Regions from separate parts of the Pectobacterium carotovorum genome, predicted to be linked through region 2. Evidence: predicted binding sites of a transcription regulator. Region 2 holds the regulator's gene; the other holds the start of a gene.

Region 1 (11,385 bases), on a different contig from region 2:
ATAGAAGATGATGTTTATGATCAGCTACGGGACCAGTTAAATCAGTGGGTCGGCTGTTTTCAGCGCCAAAACGCCATTCCTGCACGATTACCTGATAGCGGTAAGCAACCCCATCCTGTTGCCCATACGGGATTGAAAAAATTGTCCGATCGCGGGCAGTTGGTGCAATGGATCGCCCAGCGAGAGGATGTATGGGTTCAGCCAAAAGTTGATGGTGTGGCCGTTACGCTGGTCTATCAGCACGGCAAGTTTGTATCTGCGGTTAGCCGGGGTAACGGCCTGCAAGGCGAAGACTGGACGGAAAAAGTTCGTCTGATTCCGGGAATTCCTCATTTATTGACTGATGCACCTCCCTCACTGGTATTACAGGGAGAGTTTTTCCTGAAGATGACCGATCATCGGCAGCGTATTCAGGGTGGAGTGAATGCCCGTTCGGTGGTGGCGGGTGAAATGCGTCGTCATCAACCCTCTCCCGTGCTGTCGCAGATTGGCCTGTTTGTCTGGGAATGGCCGGATGGCCCAAAAACGATGCCCGAACGTCTGGAGAAATTGAAAGAAATGGGGTTTGCCATGACGGCGGACTATACCCATGCTATTGGGTCATTCGCCGACGCGGAAAAATGGCGTCATCACTGGTATCACAACCCGCTGCCCTTCGTGACGGATGGCGTGGTTATACGCCAGACTAAAGAGCCGCAGGGGCGATATTGGCGTAATACTGCGGCCGACTGGGCGATCGCATGGAAATATCCGCCTGTTCATCAGGTTGCGGAAGTCACTGATGTCGCATTTTCTGTCGGGCGGACGGGTAAGATCGCTGTGGTGTTAAAACTTAATCCTCTGCAACTGGATGACAAATCGGTCAGCCGGGTGAATGTCGGTTCGCTGTCTCGTTGGAAACAATGGGACGTGTTGCCTGGCGATCGGGTGAGCGTCAGCCTGGCGGGGCAGGGGATACCACGTCTGGATAATGTGGTATGGCGGGGGACTGAACGGCCTGCCATCGTTTCCCCCAATGAACATGATTTCCATGCTTTTAGCTGTTTTCGGTATAGTGTGGTTTGCCAGCAGCAATTTCTGGCGCGCTTAGTCTGGTTGAGTGGAGAGCAGGGGTTAAATCTTGCGGGGGTGCGCGACGGGATGTGGCTGCGCCTGATGCAGCATGATTTACTGGAAGATGTGCTGTCATGGCTGTTTCTGACTGAGGCACAGCTTAATGCGATCAATGGCATGGGCGATAAGCGGGCGCGAGATATCTATAAGAGCTTGCAGTCGGCACGGCAGATGCCGCTATCCCGTTGGCTACTTGCGCTGGGTATTCCTGTTCCCCGTTCTGCAATTAGCGCATTAGATCATGTGGATTGGCTAGCGTTACAGCAATGGACGGCGCAACAGTGGCGACAGTTCTCTGGTATTGGAGAACGGCGTGCAGAAGAGATTATGGCGTTCCTGAAGCATCCCATCGTGGTGGAATTAATTGCCCGATTAGATCGTGAAGGCATAAATAGATAAGCGGTGATGATTTTTCAGGATAGGTCGAAATTGCACTTTTTATTTTTTCGTGGACTCATTCACATAAAAGGGGCGTTTTTTCTGTTTTCTCTACGTAATCATAAGTAAAATTTACGAATTAAACGGTCTAAACCTATTTGCTGTTTTGCGATATAAAATGCCTGAGAGTCTGATTATTTCTGTTGAACTCAGGCATAGGGATGTTGTCGTATAGCTTCAGATAATAAGAAAGGTTTGTTGGAGCACTTGTCATAATGAAGTTTGTAGCATCTTTTTCGCAACCCAAATTATCGTTTGTCCTGGCAATCTATATTGGTCTTTTTCTCAATATCTCAGTGTATTATCGACGGTTTGATTATTTTTCACTCTCTGCTGGTAACCAGGTTCCAACGTTTATTCCCGCTCTTGTCGAATTGACTGCGAGTATCTTATTTACCTTTTTCCTGATGAGAATTATTTCACTCGGGGGACGTCGTTTTTATCGAATTATTGCCTCTCTCCTGGTGCTGATTTCCGTTGCCGCCAGTTATTACATGACGTTTTTTAATGTCGTGATCGGCTATGGCATCATTGCTGCGGTCATGACCACAGATATTGATCTTTCTAAAGAAGTTATTGGTTTTCGTTTTTTCCTGTGGATGCTGGCGGTGAGTGCGCTACCGCTGTTTTTGATCTGGAAGAACTCACTGCGCCATACGCTGTTCGAACAGCTTAAATCGCCGGGAAAGCGTTTAATTCCTCTTCTGGTTCTTGTTGCCGTCGTTGCGCTGGTTTGGATGCCGCTTCGCTATATGGACAACATTCAGTCGGTGTCTGAACGGGAATCTAATGTGGATTTGCCCAGCTATGGCGGCGTAGTGGCTCACTCGTATCTGCCCTCTAACTGGTTATCTGCGTTAGGGTTATTTGCCTACACCAAGTATGACGAGAGTCAGGACTCTTCCAATCTTTTCGATCCGGCTCAGCATTTTACCTATGTCCCGCCGAAAGGCATTGATGATACCTACGTCGTTTTCATTATCGGTGAAACAACCCGTTGGGATCATATGGGGCTGCTAGGCTACGAGCGGGATACGACGCCAAAGTTATCGAAAGAAAAAAATCTGGTCGCATTCCGTGGCCAGTCATGTGATACCTCAACCAAGCTTTCTATGCGCTGTATGTTTGTGCGAGAAGGCGGTACGGAAGACAACCCGCAGCGAACGCTGAAAGAGCAGAATATCTTTGCCGTACTGAAAGAACTGGGCTTTACCTCCGAGCTGTTTGCCATGCAAAGTGAGGTGTGGTTCTACAATAGCATTGAGGCGAACAACTACTCTTTCCGCGAAATGATTGCGTCAGAGAAGCACAATGACGGTAAATCGGTGCAGGACATGTTGCTGGTTGATGAGGTCAAGGAGTCGCTGGCACGCTATCCCAAAGGCAAGCACCTGATTGTGCTGCATACCAAGGGTTCTCACTACCTGTATTCCATGCGCTATCCTCGCAGCTACGCGCGCTATCAGCCTGAGTGTATGGGCGTTGATGCCTCCTGTACGCGTGAGCAGTTGATTAATGCTTTCGATAATAGCGTGCTCTATACCGATAGCTTTATTGATAGCGTGATCGATCAGGTTCGGGATAAGAAAGCGATCGTGTTTTATGCTTCCGACCACGGTGAATCGATTGATGAGAACTATCATTTGCATGGTACACCGCGTGAGATGGCGCCGCCTGAGCAGTTCCGTTCACCGATGATGGTATGGACCTCGGATAAATTTTTGGCTGACACTGATAATCTGCATGCGTTTGAACAGCTAAAAGCTCAGCAGCGCGTTGGTAAAACACATCGCCATGAAGAGCTGTTTGATACGATTCTCGGATGCCTGGGATACTCGTCGCCTGATGGCGGTATTAACCCTAAAAATAACTGGTGTCAGAAACCTGCTATACCCAAATAATTCGAGTTTCAGGAAGGCGGCAAGGGAAGGAATCCCGATGAGCTTACTCAGGTAAGTGATTCGGGTGAGTGAACGTCGCCAACGCACATGCAACTTGAAGTATGACGGGTATAATTGACATGAATCACGGACAAGGATGTTGGTTTCAGGCTGCCAATGCAAGAGATGGACACTTTAGCGGCAGCCGAAATCCTTTTGCTAAAAAGGTATTGACGCTCCAATAGGGTAGCAGTAAGATGCGCCCGCATTCGGCGAGTAGCGCAGCTTGGTAGCGCAACTGGTTTGGGACCAGTGGGTCGGAGGTTCGAATCCTCTCTCGCCGACCAATTTTCTTCCTCAGTAAATCAATCGTTCCTCGTTCTTCTCCTCTTGTAACATCGTCTATTCACACTACTCGTTTATAACACTGTTCGCTTATAAAAATCGTCCTTTGTCAAATTAGTCCTTTATAAAAATAGGGTTTTATCTCGACCTTTTCTGGCGTCGCGCATTGCCATATTTTCCTTGCTTTTAGTTCAGAATGTTCCCAAAAACCGGACAGGAAATTGGGTGCTCATTATCCTTTATGCTATTTATCCTTTTGTTTTTTAATGACTAAAATAAAAATCACTCCCATTGTTTAAAAATAAGACTGACTTTACCTCACCGTATTTAAATGTAAGTTTATGTGCGGCCAACATTCGCGATATTTATATATTCGCTTTGTTGAAACCGTCTTTTTATTCAAACATGGAAGATGTTTAGATCATGAAAAAAACAACACTGCTGCTTTCCACTCTGATTGCTTGTGCCATGGGAATGTCTGTTGCTCAGGCAACACAAACGGTATCTTTGGGTTATGCTCAGGCGAAAGTCGATGACTTCAAAGATCCAAAAGGGATTACGGCCAAATACCATTATCAGGGTGATTCCGCTCTTGGCATTATTGGTTCTTTCACTTATGTGAGTGCGGAGCAAACAGAGTATTATCAGAATTCAAGCAGTGATGTTTATAAGCTGAAATATTATTCACTCATGGCTGGCCCATCCTACCGCTTTAACGACTATGTCAGCGTTTATGGTTTGGCGGGTATTGGGCGCGGTAAATCCAGCTGGGAAGAGGGCGATGCTGTCCGTGAATCGGGTAGTGAAAGCAAATCCAGCTTTGCTTACGGCGCCGGTATTCAAATTACACCAGTAGCAAACTGGGCGATTGATATTGGCTACGAAGGCACGAAGATTTATGAAACTCGTGTAGATGCCTTTAATATTGGCGTCGGTTATCGTTTCTGATCTATATGGCATAGAAGACCGGTGGATAAATTTCCGCCGGTTAGTCGCTTTTTTTCCCTTCTTCATTTTTATTCATAAAACTTTCTATCGATTTATTGCCATTGTAGTGAAGCCAGACGAGAAACGATTCATTGTCCATCGGCTTAGCGTAAAGGAACCCCTGAATATATTTGACGCCGCGTCGCTGTAAATACATGAGCTGCTGCTCGGTTTCTACGCCTTCTGCTACGGATTGAAGCTTGATGCGGTGGCTCAAATTAATAATCGCATCAAGAATAGGCGCTTCTTCATCCGGTGATGAAATGGCGCTAACGAATCCCTGATCTATTTTCAGGCAATCCAGCGGGAAGTTTTGCAGATAAGAGAGTGAGCAGTGCCCGGTGCCAAAGTCATCAATGGCAATCATAAAGCCATCTTCACGCAGCTGATGCAGGCGCTGTATGATTTCAGGACCGTTGCTGATGAGGTTACGTTCTGTCAGTTCCAGCGTAATGCTTAATGAATGAGAGGCGACTTTCTCGGCGAAGCGGTGTACGTCTGAGACAAAACTGGGATGATGCAAGTGCTCGGCTGCAACGTTGAGCCCCAGATGAAACCCCGGTTTTACCTGCCAGCTGGCAATATCTGACGCGACCAGATCAAATAAATGCCGGGTGATGGGAATAATCATACTTTCTGCTTCGGCGGCAGAGATAAATATATCGGGTCTGATCCACTTCCCATTGCTGCGTCGCCAACGCAGTAACGTCTCAACGCCGGTGCAGGTTCGCGCTTCTGCATCATAGATGGGCTGGTAATAGACGGAAAACTCGCCGTTAGCGATGCCCTTACGGATTTCGTCGCGGAATAATAATTTACGTTTTTGCCAGTACCACATCGCCGTAGTGAAAAGCAGAGAGAGAATAATCGCCAGTGGCAGAAACGTGAAGAATGCCTGCTTCCAGTTGGTTATTTCTTGAGAGGCGGGGGCGGTGACATTGAGGGTAATCGGGAAGCGACTCGATTTGATTTCAAGCGTAGAGGTAGAAAATAGGCCGGTGCGGGGCGTAATCGCCGGGCCAGTTTGAATCGGGTGGCCGTTATCCATTTGCAGGATAAGCTGGTAGCCGCGAATTTTGCTTATCGCAATCATGAGGTCTATCAGATATTGCGCATCGACCATGGCGTAAGCGCCATAACCCGTAAGAGGCATCTGGACGAAGATCAGCGCCGGGCGTTCTTTCACGTTGTCGGAGCCTGCAATCGACAGGCTCCAGCGTTCAGAATAGCTCTCTGGCAACGGCTGTTGAATGACGCGGCTTATTGGCGTCACCGTGTTGCCAAACGTTGAAGAGCAATAGACGTTGGTATTATGGATAACGCCGATAGCACGAAAGTAAGAAAAGACGGAACCAAGACGTTGCAGTTCATCTCCGATAACGTCGCAGGGCTGGCCATGAAAGCGCTGAAGGCGATCCACCATATTCCATGCCTGTGTCGAAATATTCTCGGCATGATTCATCGCGATTTGCGCAGTGGATTCCAAATCACGCTTTACCATTAATCTGGATTCAACAAAAGTGAACAGCAATCCAAGCAGCAGCGGCAACATGCCTGCAATCAGTAGCTGTAATAGATTGATGTTATGTTTGCTACGTCTGGGACTCATCCACATCTCCTTTCTGGCAGCAGAGGCCTATATAGAGACGTCCTTTTCTCCGTGAATTAAAGGAGATCGCTGAATAGACCTTATTATAGTGCCTATTTGCTGAAAGCGATTCGCCGAGAATAAAGTTTGCAGCCTGGATCAGTCCGGTATTGGTCTGCTGTTCACACTGCGAGCCAATCTACGTTATGACTGCGTACCTGATGAGGGCGTCTGCTTCCGCAGAGCGGTAATATCTCTCTTGGCCGGAACCCCAAATAAACGACGGTATTCGCGGCTGAATTGTGAAGGGCTTTCGTAACCCACTCTGAATGCCGCGCTCGAAACATCCAGATGTTCATTCAGCATCAGGCGTCTGGCTTCGTTCAGGCGAATCCACTTTTGATATTGCAGAGGGCTCATCGAGGTCAGTTTTCTGAAGTGCTGATGAAAAGTGGGCGTGCTCATCTGCACTCGGGCAGCCAGTTCTTCTACGCGCAGTGACGCAGCATAGTGCAGCTTTAACCATCCGATGGCCCTTGCAATCCGGTGACCCTGACTGTCAATCGACGCAATGTGTCGTAATCTGGTTGCCTGATCGCTCATCAGCAAGCGAAAGTGGATCTCGCGTTGGAGCAACGGAGCCAGCACGGGAATGGCCTCTGGTTCTTCCAGCAACTCCAACAGGCGTCCAAAAGGTCGCAGTATGGCCGATGTCGCGGTTCCTATCCCTGCGCTTGAACTGACGCCGCGATCGCGATGCGGTGGTAAACATCCTTGCGCGATCAGTTCAGCCACAATCCGTAAATCAAGTTTTAGCGTCAGGCCGAGGCAGGGAGCCTGACGGCTGGCTGTCATGACTTCAGAATTGGCTGGCAAATCCAGAGAGGTGAGTAAAAAGTGGGATGTGTCATAGCGATACGCCTCTCCGCCGATCCAGATTTTCTTTTCACCCTGGGCAACAAGGACAACGCTCGGCTCGAGCATACACATGACGGGGTCTGTGGGCGCTTCACGCCGGAAGAACGTCAGCCCGTCAATCGGCGTAGCAAAATCACCGCTCCCCTGCGTCCGGGTATCAATGGTGCACATAAGATCGGCGAGCCGTGCTTCGTTTTCCTGATTGATAACGCTTTTTGAGCGGATAAAGGGTGTCGCTGTCATATTGGGCTCAATCCTCCGGCTTCTACTGTATCCCCGTCCTCGGTATGAAAACTACGGAATACCTCGCTTCTCATCGGATTGGGCAAGAAAATCAGAGAATCATGCTAACTTTGCGGCGGGAAACCTGAAAATCAGCATAGAAGAAAGAATGGCCGTCGCTGAGGCGCGCAGGTGCCTTGAACCGTTTTACCCTGCTCGCCTTACGCAGATTCTATATCTATCAGCCTTCCACGAAAGGCAGCGCCTGCGCGCATGCCCAGGCTGAACTCCACGCCCATTGGAAGTTATAGCCGCCGAGCCAGCCGGTCACATCGACCACTTCACCGATGAAATACAGCCCCGGCACCGCGCTGGCTTCCATCGTTTTGGAGGACAGCGCGCGGGTGTCAACGCCGCCGATGGTCACCTCGGCCGTGCGATAGCCTTCCGTGCCGTTTGGCTGTACGCGCCACTGTTGCAGGCTCTGTTCCATCTGCGTTTGTTGTGCGCTGTTGAGCTGCTTCAGCGTGACGTCCGGCAGTTGTCCTAACGCTTGCAGACATTCAACCAGTCGTTTAGGCAGCCACTGTGCCAGCGTGTTTTTCAGACTCTGGTTTGGGTGAGCGGTGCGCTCGTCATTAATGAGCTGGGTGAGATCGCGGTCGGGCAGCAGATTGATGGTGACGAATTCACCCGCTTGCCAGTAGCTGGAGATCTGCAAAATAGCCGGGCCAGAGAGCCCGCGGTGCGTAAACAGAATGTTTTCACGGAACGTCACGCCGTTTTCCGCGGTGACGACGGTAGGCACGGAGACGCCGGAGAGCGTTTGCAGCTGTTCGAGCAGCGGTTTGTGCAGCGTGAAGGGCACCAGCGCGGCGCGAGTGGGGAGCACGTTGAGGCCGAACTGTGCGGCGAGCTGGTAACCGAGCGGTGTCGCGCCCAGGCCTGGCATCGACAGGCCGCCGCTGGCAACGACCAGCGATGCGCTCTGGAATGATGTGCCGTTGTTTAGCTGGATGGTGAACAGATCGTCTGATTTCTCTACCGAGGTGACTTCACTGCGCAGACGGAGAGTGACGTTAGCCCGTTCACACTCTGTTACCAGCATGTCCACGATTTGCTGTGCGGAATCATCGCAGAATAGCTGACCGAGCGTTTTCTCGTGGTAAGCGATGCGGTGGCTGTTGACCAGGCTGATGAAATCCCATTGGGTATAACGCGCCAGTGCCGATTTGCAAAAGTGAGGATTGTGAGACAGATACGCCGCGGGTTCTGCATACATATTGGTAAAGTTGCAGCGACCGCCGCCGGACATCAATATTTTCCGGCCAGCCTTCTTGCCGTTATCGAGCAATAGCACACGCAGTCCGCGTTGTCCCGCCTGTGCTGCACAAAACATGCCTGCTGCACCGGCACCGATGATGACAGCGTCAAACTGTTCCACAATGCATTTCTCCGATGAGTGAGTGGATCTTCTTGGATGGCCGCGGGCATAAGCCGCGGGGCGGCAAATTGTAGTGTCGGTTTTTGTTCGATACCAGCGTAACAATTTGCATATTTTAGTAAAAATATATAATTATTTGATTTTTATTGATTAAGTGATTTTCCCATCGATCCCCATCACATATTAAGTCAAAAAAATGTCATATTTTGCTTTTCCCGACCCCTGCTTGTCGCCGATAATGCGCCGCGTTCATGACCACTAAATGGCCTAACGTTTATGCTACATTTATTTGCCGGACTGGATTACTACACCGGCCTGATGTTGATATTGGCTTTGTTGTTTGTATTAATGTATGAAGCCATTAACGGTTTTCACGATACTGCGAATGCCGTTGCCACTGTTATTTATACCCGAGCCATGCGCGCAGAGTTTGCCGTTGTTATGGCGGGTGTCTTTAATTTCTTCGGTGTACTGCTGGGCGGCCTGAGCGTAGCCTACGCGATTGTTCACCTTCTCCCCACGGATTTACTGCTGAACGTGAGTTCGGCGCACGGCTTGGCAATGGTGTTTTCCATGCTGCTGGCCGCCATTATCTGGAACCTGGGTACCTGGTATTTCGGTATTCCTGCCTCCAGTTCTCACACGCTGATCGGCTCCATTATTGGTATTGGTTTGACTAACGCGCTGCTGACGAATACCTCCGTCGTGGATGCGTTGAACGTGCCAAAAATGATCAGCATTTTCCTGTCGCTGTTGCTATCGCCGATTGTGGGGATGGTGGTTGCGGGCCTGATGCTGCTGGTGCTGCGTCGGTTCTGGAACAACAGTAAAAAGCGTAAACGTGTGCACCTGACGCCTGTCGATCGCGAGAAACAGGATGGCAAACGTAAGCCGCCATTCTGGACGCGTACCGCGCTGATTCTATCGGCGATTGGGGTGAGCTTCTCTCACGGGGCAAACGACGGTCAGAAAGGTATCGGCTTGATTATGCTGGTGCTGATTGGCGTCGCGCCAGCCGGGTTCATTGTTAACATGAACGCCTCTGGCTATGACATCAGTCGTACCCGCGATGCCGTTGTCAATTTGCAGGAATATTACAAGCAGCACGGCGACGCGTTGACGCACGTTATCGATCTGTCTCCGCCTGTGATTCCTGCGCCGGAAAACACGATTCCCGGCAACGGCCAGAAAGAGTTCCACTGTGACAGTTCACGCGTGATGATTGCGATTGAGCGCACACAGGGCCTGCTGAATAACCTGAAAAGTTACGACCAGTTGAACCCTGACGATCGTAGCAGAGTGCGTCGTTTGCTGATGTGTATCTCGGACACGATGGATCGGGTAATCAAGCTGCCAGAAACGTCGGGCGAAGATAAACGCTACCTGAGCAACCTGCGTAAAGACATGCTGCAGACGGTTGAGTATGCGCCGCTCTGGATTATCGTCGCTGTCGCATTGGCGCTGTCTCTGGGCACGATGGTGGGCTGGAAACGCGTGGCTGTGACCATCGGTGAGAAGATTGGTAAGAAAGGCATGACCTACGCACAGGGCGTTTCGGCGCAGGTGACGGCGGCTCTGTCGATTGGCGTTGCCAGCTACACCGGTATGCCGGTTTCCACTACGCACGTATTGTCCTCGGCGGTTGCCGGGACGATGATTGCTGACGGTGGTGGCGTACAGGGCAAAACGATAAGAAGCATTCTGCTGGCCTGGGTGTTGACGCTGCCAATCTCAATGCTGATGTCCGGTACGCTGTACTGGCTGGCGTTGAAGCTGATCTAACCGCGGTCATTCATCACGCATAAAAAACGTAGGGAACGTTTTTCAACGTTGCTTGCGTCATAAAAAAGGCGATTCTGTGGGGAATCGCCTTTTTACTTTTTATCAACGTTCATGGCGTTAATACCGATGATAGTGTTAATACCGATGATTAGGGTAATACCCGTGATGGTGTCAGTCCCAACGTTTAATACCAGATCGTCATAGCAACCAGACTGATGACGATAAGGCCGCACAGGGCGGTCGTGAGCAGGAACTGTCCCCGCACCCGCTCGCAGCGGCGAATAAATTCAGGGTCGTGATGATCAAGATAGCGTTGTGCGTAGATATAGCCTACCAGCCTGATTTGCTTGCTTGGCTGGCCGTGCGAGGTAAAGAATCCCCCTCCGTCAACGTATTGGTAAAGCAGCGGGTCACAGTCACGCAAAACCAGCAGTAACACGCGCAATGAAGAGTAGTACCTCGCCATATTAATGATGCAGACGATACATAAAGCCCAGAAAAGCGCAAATGTACTAATCATGCTTCCCTCCCGGTCGTTCTATTCGTCAGATACGATGGCCACACATTCCCGTTGTCCATCTGTGGCAGATGACAAGCGTTACGATTATCCGCGACGCCGCTCTACGACATTTGTTTGCGATGTTTTTCTACGAACGAATGTTTTTCTA
Region 2 (11,385 bases):
CTGTTTAACCGGCTGGCCTTCTTGCTGCAAGGGGTGATCCTCAATATTCAGGTCTTTGTGTGGCTGCCCTCGCAGAGTGAAACCCGTGAAGCGCTAATCATCTGCTCTCAGGTGTGGATCATGATTTTTGCGCTGCTGTCCCTGTTCTCGCTCCTCGATGTTCTGCTCAACGTTTCCGCCCGAACCAAAGTCGCCTCTCAACTGCCGCTGCGCGGTATTTTCCAGAGTCTGAAACTGATCGCCACCATCGTCATCAGCATTATGGTCGTGTCACTGCTCATCGGTAAATCGCCGCTGATTCTGATTAGCGGATTAGGCGCGATGGCCGCCGTCCTGATGTTGGTGTTCAAAGATCCGATTATGGGATTGGTGGCAGGCATTCAACTCTCTGCCAACGATATGCTAACGCTGGGAGACTGGCTCGAAATGCCGAAATACAGCGCTGATGGCGCCGTTATCGACATCGGTCTGACAACGGTAAAAGTGAGAAACTGGGACAATACCGTCACCACCATCCCCACCTACTCGCTGGTGTCTGATTCCTTCAAAAACTGGCGTTCGATGTCGGAATCAGGGGGACGGCGTATCAAGCGTAGTATCAGTATCGATACCACCAGCGTGCATTTCATGACGGAAGACGAACAGGCGCGATTGCTGCGCAGCAAGCTCCTGTCGCCTTATATTCAGAATAAGAAGAGCGAACTGGATCAACACAATGCACAGTCCGACTCTGACCTGACATCGCCGCTGAACGGTCGCCGTCTGACGAATCTAGGCACGTTCCGCGCCTACCTTCAGGTTTATCTGCGCTCGCATCCGGGTATTCATAAAGGGATGACGCTGATGGTGCGACAGCTTGCGCCAACGTCAGACGGGGTGCCGCTGGAAATTTATGCGTTTACCAATACGACCGCCTGGGTCGATTATGAAAGCATTCAGTCTGACATTTTCGACCATATTTTTGCGATTCTGCCAGAGTTCGATCTGCGCGTTCATCAAACGCCAACCGGTCACGATATGCGGGTCATGGCGCAGCAAATGACGGCTCCGAAAGCGTAGAAACAGGCACAAAAAAGCGCTCCAATGGGAGCGCTTCTTCTGATAGCAATCAACTAGCTTAATTCTGTGCCGCTACCGCATTCTGACGCTTCTTCTTCCAGACATAGCCCACTAAGAGCAGCAATATCCAGATAATACCGACATACAGCGACACACGCGTGTCCGGGAAGTAGCCAATCAGGCCGATGATGAAGAACAGGAAGATAATGCCGAACACGGAGGTCGCGATCCCCCCACGCAGTGGAAACGCCAGCGCCTTCACTTCATCCGGGCTCAGACGGCGACGGAACGCAATCTGAGAGAACAGAATCATGATCCACACCCACACCGTCGCAAACGTTGCCAGTGAAGCAATCACTAGGAAAACTTTGCCGGGCATAATGTAGTTCAGGTACACCGCTACCAGCAGCGCCATCATCATCACAACCACTGTGACCCACGGAATACCGCGTTTGGAAATGCGGCTAAACACCTTTGGTGCATGCCCCTGTTCCGCCATTCCGTGCAGCATACGGCCTACACCGAAGACATCGCTGTTAATCGCCGACAGCGACGCAGTAATCACGACAAAATTCAGGATACCGGCCGCCGCCGTAATACCCATATGCTGGAACGTCAGCACGAACGGGCTCCCATTGGTCCCGACCTGATTCCACGGATAAATCGACATAATCACGAACAGCGTACCGACATAGAACACCAGAATACGCCACGGCACAGAGTTAATCGCGCGAGGGATGGATTTATGCGGATCTTTAGCCTCACCGGCGGTAATCCCGATGATCTCCACGCCGCCATACGCAAACATAACCAGTTGCAGCGAGAGAATCATCCCCATCACACCGTTACTGAAGAACCCACCATTGCTCCAGAGATTATGGATGCCGGTCGGTTCGCCGCCGTTGCCAATACCCCAAACGATGATGCCAATCCCGGCAACGATCATGATGATAATGGTGGCAACCTTGAAGAAAGAGAGCCAGAACTCCAGTTCACCAAAGGCTTTTACATTCATCAGGTTGATGGCGCCAATGATGAGTACCACGCTCAAGACCCACACCCAGTGCGGCACCGCAGGGAACCAGACGCCCATGTAGATGCCAAATGCGGTCACATCGGCAATGGCGACAATCAGCATCTCAAAGCAGTAGGTCCAGCCGGTGATATACCCCGCTAATGGCCCGAGGTAATCTTGCGCATAGCGAGAAAATGAACTGGACTGCGGGTTGTGTACCGACATTTCGCCCAGGGCGCGCATGATGATGTATGCGACAACCCCACCGATCAGATAAGCCAGTAACACACTGGGGCCAGCCATTTGGATCGCACTCGCGGAACCATAAAAAAGACCGGTTCCGATCGCTGAGCCAAGGGCGATAAAGCGAATATGCCGCGTGCTTAACCCACGCTTGAGCTTGGAAGATGGTTGTTCCATTGATAAGCAACCCTGTCTTATAGAAAGAAAAACATTACAAAAAGAAAAACCACAGGCAAATACCTGTGGTGCAGAAACCCAACGTTCGGCCGGAGCAGTACGATATCGCTACCGCCCCAGCGCTATCAGGCATTAACGATATTATTGATGTACCGTAACTTCCTGACGACCACAAAGTCTGTCGTAAATCACTGCAACCAGTAAAACCAGCAGTGACGGTGGTAACCAAGCCAACCCTTGCTCGCTCAGCGGCAGGTTGAGGCTCCACTCTGGCAACAGCGATTTTAAAGCCGACGATTTTATACCATCAATCATGCCAAATAACAGACTGACTAACATGACGGGAGCCACAATACGCGAAGCGCTATTCCACCAGCGCAGCGTAAAGCTCAGTAAAACCAGAATGATACACGGAGGATAAATCGCCGTCAGTACGGGAATGGAAAGTTGAATCAGATGGCTCAAACCAAGATTAGACACCACCATCGAGAACGTTCCGAGCACAAACACCAGCGTGCGGTAAGACAACGGCAGGTATTGTGCAAAGAATTCCGCACAGGCACAGGTTAGCCCCACCGCTGTCACCAGACAGGCGATAAAGATTAGCAATGCCAGGAAACTGCTCCCCATGTTACCGAATGTGTGTTGCACATAGGCATGGAGAATCTCTGCTCCATTCTGCGCCTGCGGCACCAGTTCACCACTGACGGAACCGAGCTGGAACAGGCTCAAATAAACTAATGTCAGGCCAATACCGGCAATAAGCCCAGCCCACACGGTATAACGCGTCAGCAGAACAGGGCTTGCCACCCCGCGTGAGCGGGCCGCATTGACGATCACGATACCAAAGACCATCGCGCCCAGCGTATCCATCGTCAGATAGCCGTTGACGAAGCCATTGGAGAACGGCAGTTGCTCATACGCTTCCGTCGCGGGAATCGGCGTACCCGCAGGCCACAGCACAGCCGCAATACCCAATACCGCCAGTGCAATGATTTTCAGCGGCGCGAGCACATGACCAACCGTATCCAGCAGTTTGCCCGGATACAGAGAAATCGCGATAACAATGGCAAAATAAATCAGGCTATAAATCAGCAGCGGAGACGCTCCGTTGCCGACCAGAGGAGCCAGGCCGACTTCAAACGACACGGTTGCCGTACGCGGCGTAGCGAATAGTGGCCCAACGGCCAGATAGCATACCGTGGCCAGAACCACGCCCGCTTTTTTACCAATTGGCGAGCTGAGCGCATCAACGCCACCACCAACCCGGGCCAGTGCGATCACGGTCAACACCGGTAGACCAACCGCAGTCAGCAGGAAGCCAAATGCCGCTGTCCAAACGTGCTCTCCCGACTGCAATCCCACCATAGGCGGAAAAATAATATTTCCAGCCCCCACGAATAAAGCAAAGGTCATAAAACCTAATGCCACAATATCTTTGGACGTTAAACGATGACTCATAGTTATGTCGTGTTGCCTGTATCAAATCGATAAAAAGAAAACTGTGTCGTTTATCGCCGCCAAAAGCCGTTCCCCAAGAGTTAGCTCGAAGCATGACGCCAACACTCCGGCGACACGAAAATGGCAGTCATAGAAGTTATTTTTTGCACAGCTATATTGGGTGCTAAGTAAAACGTTTATAGCGCAAAAAGACAAGCAGAGATCCAAAAACCAGAGTATCCGGCCTAACTATGCCAAAAAATAAGAATATAAATTGGTTTATCACGATTTGCATAACACATGATTTGCGCATTTATCGATATTCCATTGCAATAAAACTGACAAAAAACGGAATAAAATGCGTTGTTCGATCATAAAAAAAACATATTTCACAAAACGTCGCGGGTAAAAGGCAGGAGAACGTCCATAAAAAAAGGCCGGATCCTATGATCCAGCCTTTGTCTATCCATGATAGGAATGAGGTTACTTCATCGGTGTTACCACACGCGATTAGCGATATCCACGACAAGCTTCAGCTTATTCCACTGCTGCTCTTCCGTCAGGCTGTTGCCCTCTTCCGTTGAAGCAAAACCACACTGTGGGCTCAGGCAAATCTGGCTGAGATCGACATATTTTGCCGCTTCAGCGATACGAGCCTGCACCACTTCGGCATCTTCCAGTTCACCGTTCTTCGTGGTGATCAGCCCCAGAACCACCTGCTGATGGCCCGGCTTCACAAAGCGCAGCGGCTCAAATCCACCCGCTCTCTCGGTGTCGTATTCCAGGAAGAATGCATCGACATTCACTTCACCAAACAGAATCTCTGCAACAGGCTCATAGCCGCCTTCAGAAATCCAGGTAGAGCGGAAGTTACCGCGGCAAACGTGTAAACCGATGACCAAATCCGCAGGCTTATCAGCCAGCGCTTTGTTCAACACGTCGGCGTATGTCCGCGCCAGCTGTGCCGGGTCTTCACCACGTTCACGGATCTGGCGTTTTTGATCGTCAGAGCACAGGTAGGCCCACACGGTGTCATCCAGTTGCAGGAAGCGGCAGCCGGCGTCATAAAATGCATGAATCGCATCGCGCCAGGTTTGCGCCAGATCGTCGAAATAGTCAGCCAGATCGGGATAAACCGTCGCATCAATCGCTTTACGCCCGCCGCGGAAATGCATCACGCTGGGGCTAGGAATCGTCATTTTAGCGACCGCGTCACCAGAAATGCTGTTCAGGTAGCGGAAATGATCGAGCATAGGGTGCTGAGGATTGAAGCTCACTTTATCCACGACGCGAATCGCATGAGATTTCGTCTGAATACCGTTGAATTGAATACCGTGATCGGCTTCGTAGCGCTCCACGCCGTGCAAATCAGCAAAAAAGTCGAAGTGCCACCAGGCACGACGCAGTTCACCATCCGTCACAATCTGTAAGCCCGCTTCACGCTGCTTTTCTACCACTCGCAGAATCTCACGATCTTCAATGTTACGCAGCGCAATATCATCGATCTCACCCGCCTGATGTTGCAGACGAGCCTGTTTAATGGCTGCCGGACGTAAGAAACTGCCGACGATATCGGCACGGAAAGGGGATAAGGTGTTCGCCATGTGTCGCTCCTGACATGTTGCCAGCACTGACCTTCAGAAAAGAAGCATGCTGACAGATAGTTTCAATATGAAATATTTGCCCAGAGGGATAGTTACATTTAATTTTATTTAGCCATCTGGACGTCTAAATTTAAAACTATCCTGTCACGTGACAAACCACAGGGCAATGGAAGAATTTTCACATTGCATGAAGAAAATTCATTTAATGTGAAAACATCGCAAATTCGTGGGCAAGAGGAATTATTCTGGCAGGCCAATCTGCTGGCGCGCCTGACGACGTGTTTCTTCCGGCAGCGGTAAATAACCATCCTGATTCACCAGCGACTGCCCCGTTTCGGACAGCACGCGATCTAAAAATGCCGCCGTCAGCGCTTCCAGCGGCTGGCTGGGCGCTTTGTTCACATAGATGTAAAGGTAACGGGTGTAGGGATATAAACCGCTGCGGATATTTTCAGTCGAGGGGTAAATGTAGTCGCTCCCTTGTGCGGCTAACGGCAGCATTCTCACGCCGCTGGTACGAAAGCCCACGCTGGCATAGCCGATGGCATCAGTTGAAGCAGCCACCGCCTGTACAACAGATGCCGAGCCAGGCAGCTCATTAACCTGAGGAAGGAAATCGCCACGGCACAGCGCCTTTTGCTTAAAGAACCCATAGGTTCCCGACGCAGAGTTTCGCCCATAGCGCAGTAGCGTGCGCTTTTCCCAACTGCCGCGTAAGCCGAGATCGCCCCACTGTTTTATCGGTTGGTGGTTACCGCAGCGTTGCGTAATCGAAAAGATGGCGTCCAGCTGCGACAAGTTCAGCCCTGGCAACGGGTTATCCTGATTGACCAGCACGACCAGCGCATCCATCGCTACCGGCACCGCTAGGGGTGGATAGCCATAATGCTGGACGAACGCCTCAATTTCGCTGGCCTTCATCGCCCTGCTCATCGGCCCAAGCTGCGCTGCACCCGACGCCAGAGACGTCGGCGCAGAAGATGATCCGGCGGCCTGAATCTGTAAATTGACGTTCGGGTAATGCTGACTGAAATCCGCCGCCCAAAAGGCCATCAGGTTAGCCAGCGTATCCGACCCCGCGCTGGAGAGGTTGCCCGCCAGCATCTGACGAGGCTGCGCAGCGCAAAACGCGCTGAACAGCAGTAAAAAAGCGCCCGCAATACGAGTGGCGGATGTCATGGGTAGCGTTTTCCGTCAGGCCGAAGGTTTCACCGTATTTTCAGCCAGAGAGGCAGGGACAATCAACCGATTCGGCAACGTAAAGACAAAACGCGATCCCAGACCATCCTCACTCATGATTTCCAGGCGGGAATCATGATGGCTGAGCGCATGTTTAACAATCGCCAGCCCCAGGCCACTGCCGCCCGTCTGGCGTGAACGCGCCTTATCGACCCGATAAAAGCGCTCCGTCAGACGCGGCAAATGCTCGGCCGCAATTCCCGGTCCGTTATCGCTGACCTGAAATTGTGCACCCTGCGGGATCTTCTGCCAGCAAACCTCAATGCGTGTTCCTGCTGGCGTATGGTTGATCGCGTTATACACCAAATTGGATACCGCGCTGCGCAGCTGTTCTTCATTACCAAACACGCGGAGATTTTCGTTCACACGAAAGACGATCTCATGACGCCCCTGGCTCAGAGTCTGCGCTTCACGCTGCAACACGCGCAGCATCAATGGAATATCGACTTTTTCATTCAGATCGATCGCCGTCGCCGCTTCAATGCGGGACAAGGTCAGCAGCTGTTTGACCAGCCCGTCCATACGCCGGGTCTGTTCCTGCATGGTATTCAGCGCTTTCCCTCGCAGCGCCGCATCCAGCGTTTCTTCCTGCATCATTTCCAGATAGCCCTGCAACACCGTCAGCGGCGTACGCAGCTCATGGCTCACATTGGCAAAAAAGTTACGTCTGGCGCCTTCAAGCTGATGCATCTGCGTAATATCGCGCACTACCATCAGCAGTTGCCCTTCGGAATAGGGCATCACGCGGAATTCAACATGGTGGGAATTATTCAACTGCAACGTGAGAGGACGGCTAAAGTCTTGCCCTTTCATGTAATTCGTGAATTCGGGGTAGCGCAATAAGTTGAGGATATTCTGACCGTTATCCTCCGGCCAGCGGAAATTGAGCAGGTGCTGCGCCAGATGATTACACCAGAAGATCGTTCCTTCTTCGGTGGTGATCACCACGGCATCCGGCAAGGATTCAGCCCCGCTGCGAAACCGTTTGATCAGAAGCGCCAGTTCACGGCGTCGGCGTCGGTTACGCAGTTGCATCTGGTAGAGCCCGTAAAACAGCGGCTCCCAGCTCCAGCGACCGGGCGGTGGCGTCATACTGCGGTCAACCCACAGCCAATAAGAGAGTTTCAGCTGGTTATAAAAGTTCCAGCAGAGTAAGCCTAATACGGCGACCAGCAGAAACCAGGGCAGATAACCAAAAATCAGCCCTAGCAGCAAAGCGGGCAAACAAAAAAAAGCTAGCTCCAATGCCAGCCTTTTCCAGGATAAACGTTCTAGCACGTTAATATTTCTCCGGTTACGATCACCTCAGTAACGCGTTGAAAAACGGTAGCCCGTTCCCCGAACGGTTTGCACCATTTTGTCATGTCCGCTGGTTTCCAGCGCTTTACGCAGGCGACGAATATGGACGTCGACAGTACGATCCTCAACATAAACGTTAGTGCCCCAAACGTGATTCAGCAACTGTTCCCGGCTATAAACACGTTCAGGATGCGTCATAAAGAAATGCAGCAGCTTAAATTCCGTCGGCCCCATGTCCAACGCGTGCTCTTCGGTCGTCACGCGATGCGAGGAAGGATCGAGGCTCAGGCCACGCATTTCAATGACTTCTTCCACCGCCATCGGTGAAATACGGCGCATCACGGCTTTGATACGCGCCACTAATTCTTTGGGTGAAAACGGCTTGGTAATGTAATCATCCGCACCCACTTCAAGCCCGCGTACACGGTCTTCTTCTTCACCGCGTGCGGTCAACATCATCACCGGAATATCACGCGTCAGCGCCTCGCGCTTCATATGCTTAATGAATTGCAGGCCCGAACCTCCTGGCAGCATCCAGTCCAATAACACCAGTTCTGGGAACGGCTCCGACAGTTGCGTTACCGCGCTGTCATAATCTTCGGCTTCAACTGGTTGATAACCATTTTGCTCCAGTACAAAGCAGACCATTTCACGAATTGGTGCTTCATCTTCCACGACTAATATGCGTTTTGCCATTGTTAATCCTGTCGTTAATCATCGTCGCTGTTAGCAGGCGAAAGGCATTATGCGTCAGTTTTATGACAGATTTATGAAAAACACACGGCCCTCTCCGCGCGATGTTACAACGTATACATCCGATTTTTCGAGCCGCTTTCCAAACTCCGGATTCCACCGCGACAGCCGTCATCCCTGCTATATATAATCATGGCATTACGATGACAGCACACCATTCCCTATAATGACAACGTCATCCACCGCCACGCGGCATGAATATCGAGAGAGCACGATGCGCATTATCCACACCGCCGATTGGCATTTAGGACAATATTTTTATACCAAAAGCCGCGCCGCTGAACATCAGGCTTTTCTTCACTGGCTCATCGCTCAGGTGGAGCAGCATCAGGTCGATGCCATTATAGTCGCAGGCGATATTTTTGATAACGGCTCGCCCCCCAGCTATGCGCGGGAAATGTATTATAGCTTCGTGGTAGCGCTACAGCGCACAGGCTGCCAGCTCATCATTCTCGGCGGAAATCATGATTCCGTCGCGATGTTAAACGAATCCCGCGATTTGCTGGCCTGCCTGAACACGCGCGTGATTGCCTGCGCCAGCGACGATCCGGCCCAGCAGGTGCTCCTGTTGGAAAACCGTCAGCAGCAGCCCGGCGCCCTGCTCTGCGCCATTCCTTTTTTACGTCCACGCGATGTATTGACCAGCAAAGCCGGGCAATCAGGGGATGAAAAACAGCTGGCGCTACAGGAAGCGATTACCGCGCACTACCAGCAGTGTTACCAACTGGCTTGCCAAAAGCGCGATGAACTTGGCCTGCCGCTGCCGGTTATTGCAACCGGGCACCTGACGACAATTGGCGCAACCGCCTCGGAATCGGTACGCGATATCTATATTGGTACGCTCGATGCTTTCCCTGCCCAGGCTTTTCCCCCTGCGGATTATATCGCGCTCGGCCATATTCACCGCCCGCAGCGCGTGACCCAAAGCGAGCATATTCGCTACAGCGGTTCGCCTATCCCGCTGAGTTTTGACGAACTCAACAGTGAGAAGTCCGTTTGTCTGGTCAGTTTTACACCAGACGCGTCGCCGCCCATTCCCCCGCAGATAGACATCCTGCCTATTCCCGTCACTCAGCCGATGCAGTTGATTAAAGGTAGCCTGAGCGACATTGAACGACAGCTGGCCGCATTCCAGAACTATCAGGGTGACAAACCCGTGTGGCTGGATATCGAAATCAACACGCAGGATTATCTCAGCGACATGCAAAAACGCGTTCAGTCAATGACCGAGAATCTGCCCGTTGAAGTACTGCTGCTGCGCCGCACGCGTGAACAGCGCCTGCAGGCAATGACGCAACAGGACAAGGAAACGCTGAACGAGCTCAGCGTACATGACGTTTTTGAACGTCGTCTGGCAACGGAGACAGACATGGAAGAGGGTCGCCAGCAGCGTGTCCGCACGCTGTTTAATCAGGTTATTGATGAACTGGAAAATAGCGAGCCCGCCAAATGAAGATTCTCAGTCTGCGCTTAAAGAACCTCAACGCGCTGAAAGGCGAATGGAAGATCGAATTCACGCAGGAGCCGTTTTCCAGCAACGGCTTATTTGCGATTACTGGCCCGACTGGCGCGGGAAAAACTACGCTGCTGGATGCCATCTGTCTGGCGCTGTACCACGAAACACCACGGCTTGGCCTGCTTTCCGCCAGCCAGAATGATCTGATGACGCGTAATACCGCAGAATGCCTTGCCGAGGTCGAATTCGAGGTGAAAGGCGTGGGCTACCGCGCCTTCTGGAGCCAACGTCGGGCAAGAAATGTCCCTGATGGCAATTTGCAGTCTCCCAAGGCCGAACTCGCGCTCATTGAAGACGGCAAAATTCTGTGTGAAAAACTCAATGATAAGAAAGAGATGATCACGCAGCTCACCGGGCTGGATTTCGGCCGTTTCACGCGTTCCATGATGCTGTCACAAGGCCAGTTTGCCGCGTTCCTCAATGCGAAAGCAGACGACCGCGCAGAGCTGCTGGAAGAGCTGACCGGTACGGACATTTACGGCCTGATTTCCGAACGCGTGTATGACAAGCACAAACAGGCAAACGTAGCATTGAATACGCTACAGGCGCGAGCATCCGGTATTCAGCTATTGACTGATGAGCAGCGTCAGCAGGTGGAAGCACAGCTTGCCGAGCTGATCCAGCAGGAGCTGCGGGGCAACGTCGAGCGTGAGCAAGCGCTGACTACGCTACGCTGGTTTGAGCAACTGACGCAGCGGCAAACACAACTGACCAATACGCAGGCACAACATGCAAGTGCTGAATCCGCCATTCAGCAGGCCAGGCCGCAGCTCGACAAGCTAGCCAACAGTGAACCGGCAGAAAAACTGAGGCCGTTACACCAGGAGCGAGAGCGCTATCGGCAAGAGTCTCTTGCGCTCGCCCAGCACATTCAACAATTGACCGCGAAGCAAACCGCCGAGCAAGCAGCCCTGACAACGCTACGTCAGCAGGAAGAAAAAGCGGAACAGGATGTTAATGAGCACAAACAGATACGACAACAGCAAGAGCAACTGATCAACGAGCAGGTTGTGCCGCTTGACCATCGCATTGCCACGCTG

Evidence for each region. The regulator PhoB, encoded in region 2, activates phosphate uptake and scavenging genes when phosphate is short. The targets are predictions, from matches to a motif close to CTGTCATAAAACTGNCNNAT.
Region 1: pitA (inorganic phosphate transporter PitA) is a predicted target of PhoB. The motif match lies at 9,121-9,140, and genes of this name have one in related genera.

The regions. Positions count from the first base shown of each region.
Region 1 is NZ_JAXAFK010000006.1:29,509-40,893, forward strand. Features, by position in the region: gene ligB (NAD-dependent DNA ligase LigB) at 1-1,512, shown strand, start outside; gene eptB (kdo(2)-lipid A phosphoethanolamine 7''-transferase) at 1,767-3,452, shown strand; tRNA gene R9X49_RS19870 (tRNA-Pro) at 3,702-3,778, shown strand; gene R9X49_RS19875 (Ail/Lom family outer membrane beta-barrel protein) at 4,200-4,724, shown strand; gene R9X49_RS19880 (EAL domain-containing protein) at 4,765-6,372, opposite strand; gene R9X49_RS19885 (AraC family transcriptional regulator N-terminal domain-containing protein) at 6,556-7,512, opposite strand; gene R9X49_RS19890 (NAD(P)/FAD-dependent oxidoreductase) at 7,733-8,935, opposite strand; gene pitA (inorganic phosphate transporter PitA) at 9,212-10,717, shown strand; gene uspB (universal stress protein UspB) at 10,902-11,237, opposite strand.
Region 2 is NZ_JAXAFK010000001.1:308,984-320,368, reverse strand. Features, by position in the region: gene R9X49_RS01295 (mechanosensitive ion channel family protein) at 1-1,059, shown strand, start outside; gene proY (proline-specific permease ProY) at 1,118-2,494, opposite strand; gene brnQ (branched-chain amino acid transport system II carrier protein) at 2,636-3,955, opposite strand; gene R9X49_RS01280 (cobalamin-independent methionine synthase II family protein) at 4,432-5,538, opposite strand; gene R9X49_RS01275 (phosphate ABC transporter substrate-binding protein) at 5,779-6,717, opposite strand; gene phoR (phosphate regulon sensor histidine kinase PhoR) at 6,733-8,055, opposite strand; gene phoB (phosphate response regulator transcription factor PhoB) at 8,083-8,772, opposite strand; gene sbcD (exonuclease subunit SbcD) at 9,044-10,282, shown strand; gene R9X49_RS01255 (AAA family ATPase) at 10,279-11,385, shown strand, end outside.